DNA from 2 places in the Sporosarcina sp. P12(2017) genome. Region 2 is predicted to be linked to the other one. Evidence: riboswitches for the same ligand, from Rfam matches in the RefSeq annotation. Region 2 holds a riboswitch; the other holds the start of a gene.
What was found. A riboswitch is a leader RNA that binds a small molecule or an ion and turns the genes downstream of it on or off. The one in region 2 is predicted to bind S-adenosylmethionine.
Positions count from the first base shown of each region.

Region 1: linked by a shared signal. The riboswitch ahead of CSV80_RS10240 (methionine ABC transporter ATP-binding protein) and the one ahead of CSV80_RS04795 (bifunctional homocysteine S-methyltransferase/methylenetetrahydrofolate reductase) in region 2 are both predicted to bind S-adenosylmethionine.

Region 1 is NZ_PDYL01000011.1:19,334-27,060, forward strand. Features, by position in the region: gene CSV80_RS10230 (tRNA dihydrouridine synthase) at 1-943, shown strand, start outside; gene CSV80_RS10235 (pyridoxal phosphate-dependent aminotransferase) at 1,035-2,201, opposite strand; SAM riboswitch class I at 2,431-2,542, shown strand; gene CSV80_RS10240 (methionine ABC transporter ATP-binding protein) at 2,662-3,675, shown strand; gene CSV80_RS10245 (methionine ABC transporter permease) at 3,668-4,336, shown strand; gene CSV80_RS10250 (MetQ/NlpA family ABC transporter substrate-binding protein) at 4,354-5,178, shown strand; gene sdaAA (L-serine ammonia-lyase, iron-sulfur-dependent, subunit alpha) at 5,265-6,842, opposite strand; partial or broken gene CSV80_RS10260 (peptidase M42) at 7,025-7,219, opposite strand; gene CSV80_RS10265 (STAS domain-containing protein) at 7,400-7,727, shown strand, end outside.
Region 2 is NZ_PDYL01000004.1:153,391-161,117, reverse strand. Features, by position in the region: gene metH (methionine synthase) at 1-1,193, opposite strand, end outside; gene CSV80_RS04795 (bifunctional homocysteine S-methyltransferase/methylenetetrahydrofolate reductase) at 1,174-3,036, opposite strand; SAM riboswitch class I at 3,120-3,231, opposite strand; gene CSV80_RS04790 (hypothetical protein) at 3,396-3,593, shown strand; gene CSV80_RS04785 (biotin transporter BioY) at 3,722-4,321, shown strand; gene bioB (biotin synthase BioB) at 4,318-5,322, shown strand; gene CSV80_RS04775 (CtsR family transcriptional regulator) at 5,647-6,117, shown strand; gene CSV80_RS04770 (UvrB/UvrC motif-containing protein) at 6,129-6,680, shown strand; gene mcsB (protein-arginine kinase McsB) at 6,670-7,727, shown strand, end outside.

The DNA.
Region 1 (7,727 bases), on a different contig from region 2:
TGATCTACCACGGCCATTTTTCATACTAGCACCGATGGAGGATGTTACGGACGTGGTTTTTCGCCACGTAGTAAGCGAAGCTGCACGTCCGGATGTATTCTTTACCGAATTTACCAATACGGAAAGCTTTTGTCATCCAGAGGGAATCTTTAGCGTGCGGGGACGTTTGGCGTTTACAGAAGACGAACAGCCAATCGTCGCTCACATTTGGGGAGATAAGCCTGAACATTTCCGCGAGATGAGTATTGGGATGGCGGAACTTGGTTTTAAAGGATTGGATATTAATATGGGATGTCCTGTGCCAAACGTTGCAACAAAAGGAAAAGGTAGTGGTTTGATTAACCATCCTGAAACCGCTGCGGCAATTATTCAAGCGGCAAAAGCTGGCGGATTACCTGTCAGTGTCAAGACGCGTCTTGGCTATACAGATATAGAAGAATGGCATACATGGCTCAGACATGTACTGGAGCAAGATATCGCGAACTTGTCAATCCATCTCCGTACCCGCAAGGAAATGAGCAATGGCAATGCACATTGGGAATTGATTCCGGAAATCAAGAAGCTTCGTGATGAAATAGCGCCTAATACGCTGTTGACGATCAATGGTGATATTCTCGATCGTCAAATGGGCCTGGAGCTTGTGGAGAAGTATGGTGTGGATGGGGTTATGATTGGACGCGGTATTTTCAACAATCCATTTGCCTTTGAAAAAGAGAAGAAAGAGCATGATCATAGAGAATTGCTAGATCTTTTGCGTTTACATCTGGATCTTTTTGATAAATATTCTACAGAGCTCGAACCGCGACTATTTAAACCGCTACGTCGATTCTTTAAGATTTACATTAAAGGGTTCCGTGGAGCCGCTGAACTTCGAAATGAATTGATGAGTACGAATACGACAGACGAAGTACGAGCGTTACTGGATACTGTAGAACTCGATTAATAGATTCTAAAAAGCCTCCTTGCCATACCAGAAATACTGGTATGAGCAAGGAGGCTTTTTGTGTAATTGATGTAGTGTAGAATTACTTTTCTTACTTAAATAAACCAAGCTTTTCAATACGGCGAATCGCTTCTTGCAAGCGTTCTTCACTTTCCAACAACCCGACACGAATATATCCTTCTCCGTGAACACCAAATCCATTTCCTGGTGATACTGCGACGTCTGCTTTATCCAGTAATAAATCAGCGAAGGATTCGCTTGTAAAGCCTTCTGGGACAGGTAGCCAAGCGAAAAATGAGCCAGTAGGAGCCGTGACGTCCCAACCGATGCGCTCACATTCCGTTAGCAATACTGTCAGGCGTCCTTCATAGAGCGCAACTAATTCTTCAACGCATTGTTGAGGACCTGTCAATGCTTCAATTGCGGCACGTTGAACTGCCGGGAAAATGCTAGTGAATAAGTGGTCTTGCAATACATTTAATGCTTCTATTATTTCAGAGTTACCGACTGCAAACCCTACTCGCCAGCCTGCCATATTATACCTTTTAGAAAGGGACAGCATTTCAATGCCGACTTCCTTTGACCCCTCAGTTTGTAAAAAGCTAATCGGTTTCTGGCCTTCAAAACCAATTCCACCATACGCAAAATCTTGTAAGACGGCAATCTGATTTTCTTTGGCAAACGCCACAGTTTTTTTATAAAACTCGGGAGTTGCTGTGACGCCTGTTGGATTACTTGGATAGTTTAAGTACATTAGTTTGGCATCTTTTTTCTGAACATCTGTTAGTTTATCGTAATCAGGAAGAAATTCATTCTCCTTACGTAGTGGCATCGTATCATATCGAATACCCGCTAAGCTCACACCTGATAAGTAGTCAGGATAACCAGGGTCTGGCAGTAATAATAAGTCTCCTTCATTCATAATAGCTAAAGGAAGTTCTACGACACCTATTTTCGTGCCACCGAGAACCGCGACTTCTGTTTCAGGGTCAATCGTGACATCATATTCACGCTGATAGTATTCAGCCACAGCTTGTTTTAAAGCAAGTGTTCCTCTAAATGGAGAGTAGCCGTGTGTCGCTGGATCTTCAACGGCTTCTTGCAATGCTTTAATAATATGGGGAGGTGTTGGCTGATCAGGATTTCCGCGTCCGAGATTAATTACATCTCTGCCTTCATCCATAGCCTTTTCTATTTTATTTAATAATAACGTAAAGAAATGCGGAGGGAGATTTTGTAATCGGTTAGATAAAGCCATAGTCTATTCCTTCTTTCTTTGATAGGGTATTTGCGTTAAGTATACATAGATCATACTAGACTTTTCAATAGAAGGTTGGACATTCGATTCCAGATGATTGCGAAGATTAGGCAAAAGAAAGTAATGTTGATAGAATGAGTCGGATATTCTGCTGACTTGTTGTTATTCGCCTTGACAGTTTTGTAAATTCAGATTAGTATATGTTTTACGCATATAATTTAATAGTAATCTCTTATCATGAGCGACTGAGGGAAGAGGCCCGATGAAGTCCAGCAACCCCTTGAATGAAACAAGGAAGGTGCCAAATCCTACAGCATGGTTTTCCATCTGAGAGATAAGCTGAGTGTATTTCAGTACTTCTTTCATTTAGAAAAATGAAAGATTTTTTTATTTAGAAAGAAGTTTTAAAAACTTACTATTTATAACGATTATTTACTTGAATGTAGAAAGAAGTGAGAAGATGATCCAAATTCAACATTTGTCTAAAGTCTATCAGACAAAAGAAAAAGTGGTAAAAGGTGTAGATGATGTATCACTAGACATCGAGACTGGAGAAATATTTGGTATTGTCGGTTATTCAGGTGCGGGAAAAAGTTCTCTCATACGCTGTTTGAATTTGTTGGAGACACCAACGAGCGGCACGATCTTAATTGATGATGTAAATTTAACGAAACTATCAGGGGTACAACTTCGGCAGGCGCGCTTAAAAATCGGAATGATTTTTCAGCACTTTTATTTAATTAGCCAAAAGACGATTTTCGAAAATATCGCATTTGCTTTACAAGCAGCAAAAATGTCGTCAAACAAAAAAGAGGCACGTGTAATGGAACTTCTTGAAATGGTGGGGCTATCCGATAAACGCAATGTATATCCTGCGCAGTTGAGCGGAGGACAGAAGCAACGCGTTGGTATTGCGAGAGCCCTAGCTAATAATCCATCCGTTTTGCTTTGTGATGAAGCGACATCTGCACTGGATCCTAATACAACAATGTCCATTTTACGATTGTTGAAAAAGATCAATAAAGAATTGAATATCACCATTGTGTTAATTACGCATGAGATGAATGTCGTAAAAGAAATTTGTGATCGCATGGCGATTATGCAAGACGGAAAAGTCATTGAAGAAGGACAAGTGTATGACATCTTTTCTAACCCAGTTCAACCTTTGACGAAGGAGTTTATTAGTAGTGTAGTGTCGTATGAAATCCCGGATACCGTCATGTCCACCTTGGCTGGTACACTGATAAAAATCACTTTTAAAGGTGAAGTAGCCATGGAGGGTGTGATTTCCGATACTATGCAGAAGTATAGAGTGAAAGGAAACTTCCTGCATGGGTCGATTGAATATATTCAAGAACGAGCACTTGGGATTTTCTTAATGGAATTGCAAGGTGAGCGTGACGAAGTAGAGCAGGCGATTGCATACATACTCGAACAAAATGCACAAGTGGAGGTGATCCGACAACATGTTTGATCTATCTCACATCATGGAACTCATGCCGGATATTACAAAAGCATTTGGTGAAACACTTTATATGATCGGCATCTCGCTTACAATTGCACTGATTATTGGATTGCCACTCGGGGTTCTGTTATTTACAACAGATAAAGGGTTATTTTTAGAGAACCGTGCAATAAATTCAGTAGTTGGGTTTTTCGTTAATATTATTCGATCCATCCCATTCATCATACTACTTGTAGCCCTAATACCTCTGACGAAACTGATTGTTGGAAATACGATTGGACCGGCAGCTGCAAGTGTGTCGCTTTCCGTGGCAGCTATTCCTTTCTTTGCTAGGATCGTTGAAACATCCATGCGTGAAATAGACAAAGGGGTTATAGAGGCTGCAATTTCAACGGGTGCTTCGCCATGGATGATTATTTGGAATGTGTTATTACCTGAATCAAAGTCGAGTATTATCCAAGGACTTACACTGACACTAATTAACTTAGTTGCCTATTCAGCAATGGCTGGATTTGTTGGCGGAGGCGGAATTGGGGACTTAGCCATTCGTTTTGGCTATTACAGATATGATGATAGTATTATGCTAGTCACCGTCGCCATTTTAATAGTGCTCGTGCAGTTGATTCAATTTGGTGGAGATCGTTTTTCAAAAATGATAGATAAAAGATAATAGGGGAGAGATGGATTATGAAGAAACTAGTACTGGCATTCATTCTTACTGCGTTGGTTGCGGCATTAGCAGCTTGTGGAGGAGAAAAGTCTACTGAAAAATCGGATGATGATAAAAATATTCATTTTGGTGCAACAGCAGGACCTTATAGTGATATGCTGAAAAAAGCAATTCAGCCTGGTCTTGAAGAAAAAGGATATACCGTTAAAATCACGGAGTTCAGTGACTATATTCAGCCAAACATTTCACTGGACAGTGGCGATATAGATGCAAACTTGTTCCAAAACATTACGTACTTAGAAAACTTCGAGAAAGAAAACAATATGGAACTCTCTGAGTTGATTATAGTACCGACAGCGCCATTAGGTATCTATTCAAACAAATATACTTCTCTTGAGGAAATTGAAGATGGATCAACAATTACTATTCCGAATGATCCCGTGAACGCAGCGAGAACATTATATGTATTGGAAGATGCAGGGTTAGTGAAAATGGATGAAGGTATTGATCAATTGACAGCATCTGAAAAAGATATCACAGAGAACCCGAAAAACTTAGTCATTCAGCCGGTTGAAGCGGGACAATTACCTCGTTCGGTTGAGGGGTCTGATTTAGCTGCAGTACCTGGTAACTTTGCCATTGCAGCAAATATGGATTTGTTAGAAGCACTGGCTTTAGAAGATATGCCCGATCGGTTCCGTAATGTGGTAGCTGTGAAAACAGAAAATGTGGATAAGCAATTTGCGAAAGATATTATGGAAGTAGTAGAATCTGAGCAATTCTTAGAAGTGATTGAATCCGAATTTAAAGGGTTCGGTAAACCAGCATGGATGGAAAAATAATATACACATGTATAGTAGCTAGGTAAAAATATACCAGACGTGAAGACAATAGAAAGTGTCTTCACGTCTGGTATTTTACTGCACATTTATTCTGTTTCTACCAAGACAATATCATCAATAATAGGCACATCACGCTTTAACTCGGCAAGCATTTCTTCGTCCACAGAGCCGTCGATTTCACAAATCGTAATAGCGGGACCATCTATTGCAAATCGTTCATTCGCCATACGCGCGATATTGATTCCTTTTCTTGAGAGAATACCTAAAAGATCTGCAATAACACCTTTTTGATCGGTGTGGCGAATTAATAGTGCCGGACGTTCGCCTGAGAATTTTAACGGATAATCATCAAGCTCCTGCACTTCGATTTTACCTCCGCCAAGTGAACTGGCGAGGACTTTTATTTTGTTGGTTGGGCCTGTTAACTCGACCAGTACAGTATTAGGATGATAGCTGCCGAGCACACGTTTCGTGAATTCATATTCCAATCCTATTTTGTTCGCAAGTTCTATCGCGTTCGGAATTCTTTCATCTGTCGTATTGTACCCCATGACACCAGCCAGAAGCGCCAAGTCGGTACCGTGTCCTTGGTAAGTAGTGGCGAAAGAACCCATTAATGAAAACTTCACACGAATAGGTTGTTCGTTCAATAGCTGATGTGCAACGTTTCCAATTCGAACAGCTCCAGCAGTGTGTGAGCTTGATGGACCGATCATGACAGGGCCGATGATTTCATAGGCACTTTGGTATTTAGCAGGAGCACCGCTACTCTTTTCTTTTTTCACATTTTCTTTCCCGAATACTTGGTTTTTTAGTTTTTGACCCGTAGGCGTACCAGCAAGTCCACCGATTCCAGTTTCGCGCAGTGACTCGGGCATGTTCTGTCCTACTTCGTGCATAACGTGGATCACTTCGTCTGGAGGAATGATGCTAACAACCCCTGCCATCGCCATATCTGCGGCAGCTTCAGCTGTGATAGCATGCAGACCATTTCGGATAATACAAGGGATTTCTACTAGACCCGCCACAGGATCACAAACCAGTCCCAATGAGTTTTTCAGTGCGATACCTATTGCGTGACCGACTTGGTCAGGTGTACCGCCAGCAAGTTCCACTAATGTCCCTGCTGCCATTGCAGTAGCAGAGCCGACTTCCGCTTGGCATCCTCCTGCAGCTCCTGAAATGGAAGCGCGATTTGCGATGACTAACCCTAGTGCAGAAGCAGTAAACATAGATAAGACAATTTGTTCGCGGGTGTACTTCCCACTATCGAGCGCATGAACGAGAACTGCAGGCAAAATACCTGCTGATCCCGCAGTGGGCGTTGCGACAATTCTTCCCATATTCGCGTTTACCTCTGATACAGCCAGTGCATTCGCAGCGGTGTGTAGTGTAGTTGGATGAACAAAAGAATTTCCTTTTTCCGCATAATCATATAATCGCTGTCCATCACCGCCTGTTAGTCCTGTGCGTGACATGACAGAAGTAGTCGTCCCTTTACGAACTGCTTCTTCCATCACCGTAAACTGCTCTGACATTTTCTTGATGATAGTTTCCCTCTGCATGCTTTTTTGCTTGATTTCTGATTGAATCATTAACTCGTAAATCCGTGTATGATTCTGTTCTGCATGCTCGATCAGTTGGTTTAAACTCGTGAATGCCATTTGTGTTTGCTCCCTAAAGAGAACCGTTCCATACGAAAAATACTGGAACCGCTCTCGCTGTATTTGATAGTAATTACTGTTATATTGAAAGCGCTTACCTATTATTATTTGTTATTTTACGTGAAATGTCAATCAATCGAAAAGATACTGAAGCATCAAATGTCCAGTATCTTGTATACATTTTAATAACTTTGAAGATCGGATAGCAAATAATGATAGATCAATTGTAAAGTGTTTTTCAATGAGTCTTCATGTGTACATTCAAACGCATGGGAAGAGTCAATTCCCGGTCCAATCAAGCCGTGGATGATGTCGTGTCCTGCCTTGATAGCTGCAGACGCATCAGAGCCGTAACTTGGATACAAATCTAGTTGATAAGCCAGCTAAACAATGTTCTTTTATTGGACGTTTACTAGTTTAGTCTATCGCGTTAGATGTATAGTTTCAACAATTTACAATGAACTGAATAAGTCTAATCAGATGAACTTATGATATAATTAATCAATGAAAAAACTAAGTAAATTTACAATATGACAGGCAAGGTAGGGGACATTTACATGAATGAAGAAACAAATACAGTACAAGAAATTACAGAACTTAGAGAACAAATTATAACGTATGAGAAGATTATAGAGGATTTATCAGCTCCCATTATACCTTCCATTGTACCGGAAACGATTTTAGTTCCGCTAACCGGAGCTCTTTCAGTAGGGCGCTTTATGCATATCCAAAATAAAATTGTAAAAAGAATACCTGCTAACAATATACTGACAGTAGTTTTTGATTTTACCGATATCAGCACCTTGGCAGTAGAGGAAAATATGGGGTACGAGCTACTGAGTGAAAAAATCAATGAATTGGTCAGTGTGTTGCAATTAATGGGCA
Region 2 (7,727 bases):
TTCATGAAGCGAGTCATATCGTACAATTCATCACGGTCAGGGTTCGCAAGACAAATATCCAATACGTGAGCACCACGTTTTACTTGTGCACGTGCGATTTCAGCAGCTTCTTCAAACTTTTCTTCTACAATTAATTGTTTGAATTTACGTGAACCGATAACGTTTGTACGTTCACCGATTAATAATGGACGCAATGTATCGTCGTAAAGCAAAGGTTCGATCCCTGAAATGGCATGACCATGAGGATTTTCCGGCATCTTGCGTGGAGCCTTATCTTTTACTACCTCACGAATTGCGCGAATGTGATCAGGCGTTGTACCGCAGCAACCACCAACCATGTTCAACCAGCCTTTTTCAGCGAAGCCTTCCAGCTTTTTCGATAGAGAATCAGGGGACTCATGATAATGTCCTTCTTCATCTGGCAATCCCGCATTTGGATAACAAGTTACATAGCTTGTCGCTAAGTCAGATAATGAACGCAAATGGTCCGTCATGAATTCAGGACCTGTCGCACAGTTTAAGCCGACCGAAAGTGGGTGGACATGTTCAATGGAAATATAGAAAGCTTCAATACTTTGTCCAGCAAGTGTTGTACCCATCGGCTCGATCGTCCCTGAAATCATGATAGGAATTTCGCGTCCAAGCTCTTCGAACGCCTTTTTAATACCAATCGTTCCGGCCTTCACGTTTAGCATATCCTGACTCGTTTCCATCAGTATCAAGTCGCTGCCTGCTTCTACAAGGGCTTTTGCCTGCACATAGAAATCATTGGATAGTTCATCGAACGTAATGCCGCCCGTAACCGAAAGCGTCTTTGTTGTAGGTCCGATCGCACCTGCGACAAAACGTGGCCATTCTGGTGTAGAAAACTTCGCTGCACTCTTTTTCGCGATTTCCACAGATTTTGCATTAATTTCATCTGCACGATGACCAAGTGAAAATTCATTCAAGACAAGGGGAGTACCACCAAATGTATTTGTACAAATGATATCAGCACCAGCATCTAAATATTCATCGTGAATTTTCTCTAAAACATCGGGGCGTAACACACTTAGGTATTCGTTACATCCATCATATTCTTCTCCGCCGAAGTCTTCCGTTGAGAAATCTTCCGCTTGCAGCATCGTCCCCATCGCACCATCAATGATCAGGATTCGTTTGTCTAGTTGCTCTTCAATAGGATGTCTCTGCATGTGTTAATTCCCTCTCCTTCTTCTTCTGGTCTATTTCCTTAATATACTCATACAACTCTAATGTCATATCGTAACGGAGGAATGGTGTGATGATATACAGCCCATTAAAATACTGCGCTGCTGTATCAATCAATTCTTTTGCGATTTCAAGACCTGTTTCAGTTGATTTTTCACGGTCATCTCCACATTCACGCATTCTTTCCAACACATCTTCTGAAAGCTTGATACCCGGTACTTCGTGATGCAGGAACTCTGCATTTCGTATATTTGTCAATGGCATGATGCCAATGAAGATCGGTGTATCCAAGTGTTTTGTGGCTTCGTATACATCGATAATCTTTTCTTTCGTGTATACCGGCTGCGTGATGAAATAGTCTGCACCCGCTTCAATTTTCTTCTCGAGTCGTTGTACAGCTCGATCAATTACGCGTACGTTCGGATTGAAAGCTGCTGAAATAGAGAAGTTTGCTTTCTTGCGCAATGGCTTACCGGAGAACGAAATCCCTTCATTCAATTTCTTAATTAACTGCAATAACTCCATGCTAGATACATCGTAGACGCTTGTTGCACCGGGGAAGTCGCCAACTTTTGTCGGATCGCCTGTTACAGCTAGGATATCGTGAATGCCTAATGCATCGAGTCCCATCAAATGTGATTGTAAGCCGATAAGATTGTGATCACGGCACGTTAAATGTACAAGCGGGCGGATATTATGTTTCATCTTAACGATTGAACCCATCGCCATGTTGCTGATGCGAGGGGAAGCAAGTGAATTATCTGCCATTGTTATAGCATCAACTCCTGCGTCATATAACACATTTGCACCCTTGATATAATCTTCTGTTTCCAAGTGGCGCGGTGTATCTAGTTCTACAATTACCGTACGCTCTGTTTTCGCTTTTTCATGAAGAGGTTGATGTTTTGTAGGTCCCGCTTCATGAATCACGATAGGCTTTTCCGGATGTACGACCTTTTCTGTGATAGGTGCAAGTCGCGTTAACTGTGTTTTCGCTGCTTTAATATGCTTAGGTGTTGTGCCACAACATCCACCGATCAACCGAACGCCTTGATCACGAAGTAATACGGCAGCGCGTCCGAAGTATTCTGCTTCAGATTCATAGACAATACGTCCATCTTCCACATCTAATAGACTGGCGTTTGGATATGCGGATAAAAATGCTTGTTCCGGTAATGTAACATTATCGAATGCTTGAATCGTGTGGTAAGGGCCTAAGCGACAGTTGACGCCTACGATATCTGCACCAAGAGATTCAAGTTGATGAAGTGCATCATTTAATGAGAGTCCGTTCTGTAATACGCCGGGATCATGCATAGAAACTTGTGCGATCAATGGAACATCCGTGATTTTCTTTAACGTTGTCACAACAGATGATAACTCTTCAAAGTCGTAATATGTTTCCAATAGAAGACCATCCGGATCGCCTGCCAATAATGCACTCGCTTGTTCTAGTACGACTTTTTCTATTTCATCCAATGTAGCATCGCTTTTACGTATGCCACGCAGGCCGCCAATTGTACCGAGTACAAATTGTCCCCCAGGTGCTGCTGCGCGTTTTGCAATTTGAATGGCCGCTTTATTGAATTCTGTTACATGACTTTCTAAGCCGTAGCGAGCTAATTTGTTCGCATTTGCACTGTAAGTGTTCGTCTGTATAATATCTGCGCCGGCTGCGATGTAGTCTTGGTGAATCTGCTCTATAATTTCAGGCTTTTCTACGTTTAGTTCTTCATAACAGTAATCAATTCCGTAAGAATATAAAATCGTCCCCATTGCACCATCTGCCGTTAAGACGTTTGTTTGTAGTTTATCTAGCAATGACATAATTCCATCTCCCCTTTGCTTTTTCTAATCAAAAAAAGCCTTCAAGTATATTAGAAGGCTTTGTAATCTCAATGACTAGTTCCCTCTCATCTTTTCAGAGTGTCAATTTGACAGACTGCTGGAAGTAGCACCTTGCCTATATGGCTGGTTGCTGAAGCGTCGACGGGCCAGTCCCTCAGCTTCTCTTGATAAGATATGTTTCTTATTCAATTATTTAGATTATTCTAACCACATCATAGCGGCTTTGTTGGATATCGTCAAGTGAATGTTTGGTGAAGTTCGAAGTGCGGAGTTAGAGCATAGAGAAATTGCGATATATATGCTAAAATCAATGAAACAACTCGAAAAGGTGAGGAATTATGCGGTTCTTTAAATATTCATTTCCAATCGCTGTTCTTGTAGGTACAATTGCTTGGATTATGATAGGTAGCAGTTACGAAGAAGTTGCTTATGATATGCGTGTGTACATTACAATTGGGGCTGCTATATTCAGTGGATTGATCTCAAGCGTTTTGTTTCGTAAAGAAAAAGAAGAACAGATTGATGAGAAGAAGTAGGCTGTCAGCATTTTGCTGCAGTCTTTTTTATTTGTTTTTTATGGGTTAACTATAAAATAAAATGTGTTGACATATTATGCGTTAACTATTATTGTTTTTATGGTAACTAATATAAAAGAGGTGACATGATGGCAACAGCAACGGAGAGGCAACCGGTAAGTAGGTTCAGTGCACTAACCATTGTATACAGTGGAATGTTCGCGTCATTAATGATGATTGGAGCAAACATCACATCCTTCGTGCCGTTTTTAGTAGTTGGTGGAGTACCTATTACATTACAAACGTTTTTCGCAATTTTATCAGGACTATTACTTGGCAGCCGTCTAGGTGCGTTATCTATGACGGTATATATGTTAATAGGATTAGCAGGTGCACCGGTCTTCGCTAAATTTTCAGGCGGCTTCGGTCAAATCTTGAGTCCAACGTTTGGCTTTATTCTTACCTTCATTTTAATAGCTTATGTAGCCGGGAAGATTGTCGAGCGAAGTCAGACCATGCCTGCATATATTACCGCGGCACTGGTCGCTACGGCAATCAACTATATAGTAGGCACAAGCTGGATGTATTTTGCGTACAAGATGTGGGCTGCTGCACCAGACGTGTTTACCTACAAGATCGCATGGCTATGGATGATGCCTCCTTTGCCAAAAGATCTAATTCTGGCTGTACTGTCAGGCATATTCGCGTTTAGAATCTCAAAACACTTGAAAGTGAGGCGTACGCTATAATGAACTACCAAAGGCTGGCTACTCAAGTACTGGAAGGGCATGTATTAACTGACGAGGAATCACTCGCAATATTGAATAGCCCAGATGAAGATTTGCTATTATTACTGCACGCGACGTACTCGATTCGATCACATTACTTCGGAAATAAGGTAAAGCTGAATATGATCATCAATACGAAATCAGGATTATGTCCGGAGAACTGTGGTTATTGCGCACAATCCATCATTTCAAAAGCACCTGTCGAAAAGTATGCGATGATGAAATCGGAAGAGATACTAGAAGGTGCAGAACGTGCTGCCGCTAATAAAGCGGGCACCTATTGCATCGTAGCAAGTGGACGGGGACCGCGTGACAGTGAACTGGACATAGTCATTGATTCTGTTAAGCAGATAAAAGAAAAACACAAAGGAATGACGGTATGTGCTTGCCTAGGTATTTTGAAGCCAGGCCAAGCAACCCGTTTGAAAGAGGCGGGCGTAGATCGCTACAACCACAACTTGAACACATCCGCAGAGCATCACGAAAGTATAACTACATCGCATACATACGATGATCGTGTAAACACTGTAGGGTTGGCTAAAGAAGCAGGCATATCTCCATGTTCAGGCGTCATCGTTGGCATGCGGGAAACAAAGCAAGATATCATCTCCATGGCGCGTAGCCTACGCGAACTGGACGCTGACTCAATACCTGTGAACTTTCTGCATGCAGTTGATGGAACACCATTAGAAGGGACATCAGAACTGGATCCACGCTACTGCATAAAAGTCCTGTGCCTATTCCGCTACATCAACCCTAGCAAAGAAATCCGCATTTCGGGTGGACGTGAAGTCAACTTGCGAAGCCTGCAGCCACTAGGCCTCTACGCTGCAAACTCTATCTTCATCGGTGACTATCTCACAACAGCCGGTCAGGAAAATGATCAAGATCAAAAAATGCTTGAAGACATGGGCTTCGTAGTCGATCTCGAACCGTTGCGCAAAGAACCTATCATTATATAAATAGAGAATGAGTAAATATACGTATACCTTGTGCTGAAGACAATCCGCTATGTGGATCTGCTCTTCAGTTTTTTCTATTCATTCAGAATTCTATTTAGGAGGATTGCAGTAGTTGGCCGTAAGTGAAAAGTATTCGTCTTGTTTTAATTCGGTGACTAATTGAATAATTAATAGCCTGTTGTGACAACCTAGCAACAAGTTTTCTTTTAACGTAATCATGTATACATACAAACAAATGAATTGCATCCCGCCTAATTCTTGCGATACAATCAAGTCAAAGATAGTCAAAGTCAACTAGATGAACGAGCGAAAAGAGGTGACGAGATGCGTAATATTTCTGACATTATAGAAGGATATTTGAAGTCGATTATAGAAGAGGAAGATAGCGCTTCTATTGAAATCAAACGAAATGAGATTGCTGAGAAATTCCAATGTGTACCATCACAGATTAATTACGTAATCAAAACCCGGTTTACCGTCGAGAGAGGTTACGCTGTTGAGTCTAAGCGAGGAGGAGGAGGCTACATCCGGATTTACAGGGTACGTACCAACTCCCGCAAGGACTTACTTGAACAAGCGTTAGAGATTTTAGAGAGTGAAGCGTCATCTACTATGGCGGAAGATGTCATTATCCGTTTAATTGAAGAAGAAGTCATTACAGAACGTGAAGCTAAACTGATGCTTGCTGCAGTAGGCCGTGCTACTCTGCGTTATATGTTGCCAGAGCGGGATGCGTTACGTTCACGTATTCTTCGCGCTATGTTAGTTACATTAATTTATGAAGAGATAGAATGAGGTGAATTTCAATGCTTTGTGAAAACTGTAAAGAACGACCAGCTACTGTAGTGTTTAAACAGGAAACATCAAATGATGTAATAGAGCGTCATTTATGTGATAAATGTGCATTTTACTCACAAACATTTTCTTTCAGTCCGGATCAGGAACCGTTATCAATTCAACAATTTTTAGCACATTGGTTAGGTGGTTCAGAGTTATTTCCGGAACAAAAAGCCGATGAAAGATTACCGGATGGTCCGAAATGTCCGAATTGCGATTTGACCTTCCATCGTTTCCTCGATATCGGGAAGTTTGGTTGCGCTGTATGTTATGAAACATTCAGGGGGCAACTGCCAAGAGTGTTTGCCAAACTGCATAATGGGCATACCCAACACCGTGGAAAGATTCCCGTATCACTTAATGAACGTTTTGCTTTAAAGAAGAAGCTTGAAGATATCCGTATGAAAATGCGGGAAGCTGTAGAAAACGAACATTTTGAAGAAGCGGCAACTTTGCGTGATGAGGCGAACCAAGTGAAACAGCAACTGTCCGATGGAGGTGATGATCAACATGTCATTTAAAAAATTCATCAAACAGGAACTGACAGGTTGGATGGTTGCGGAAGGTGAGCATGCTGACATCGTCTTGTCCACAAGAATCAGGTTAGCTCGCAATTTACAAGATTATTCTTTTCCGATAAGTGCCTCGCAGGAAGATGCGAACGACGTAAGCGAAGCATTGAATCAGGCAGTCGAGACGATGGAGGACCATCATTTTACAGGCATCACAATGGAAGATTTGTCTCCGCTTGAACGCCAGATTTTAGTCGAGAAGCATTTAGTCAGTCCACAGTTGATCAATCCTAAAAAACATGGATCCGTTTTGCTGTCCGAAGACGAAACAATTAGTATTATGGTGAATGAAGAAGATCATATTCGCATTCAATGTATTTATCCGGGTTTTCAAATAGATCAGGCATATGAACACGCTGATCGAGTAGATAGCGAACTTGAAGTGAATTTGAACTATGCTTTCGATGAAACATTCGGCTATTTGACAAGTTGTCCATCTAACACCGGTACGGGAATGCGCGCGTCAGTCATGATGCATTTACCTGCATTAACCATCACTAAGCAAATCGAGCGAATTATACCCGCGATATCAAGGCTTGGAATGGTCGTACGTGGAAGTTATGGAGAGGGCAGTGAAGCACTCGGTAACATTTATCAGGTTTCCAATCAAATCACACTCGGCAAATCAGAAGAGGAAATCTTGAAAGACTTAGAGAGTATTTCAAAACGCTTGATTGCACATGAAAAGAAATCACGTGAATTATTATTGGCTAAGTCGGAAGTTCACTTGGAAAATAGATTATTCAGGGCGCTCGGGACACTGACTCATTCGCGAATCTTGCCGTCAGCAGAAGCGGCAAAATGTTTGTCTGACGTCCGTTTGGGTATAGATTTAGGTATCATTGAAAATATTGATATGACAATTTTGAATGAATTGATGATTTTCATGCAACCAGGTTTTCTGCAACAATACGCGAAGGCAGAATTAACATCTGATGAACGAGATATCCTTCGTGCACAATTATTCCGTGATCGGCTAGGAGTAGAGCGATCTGC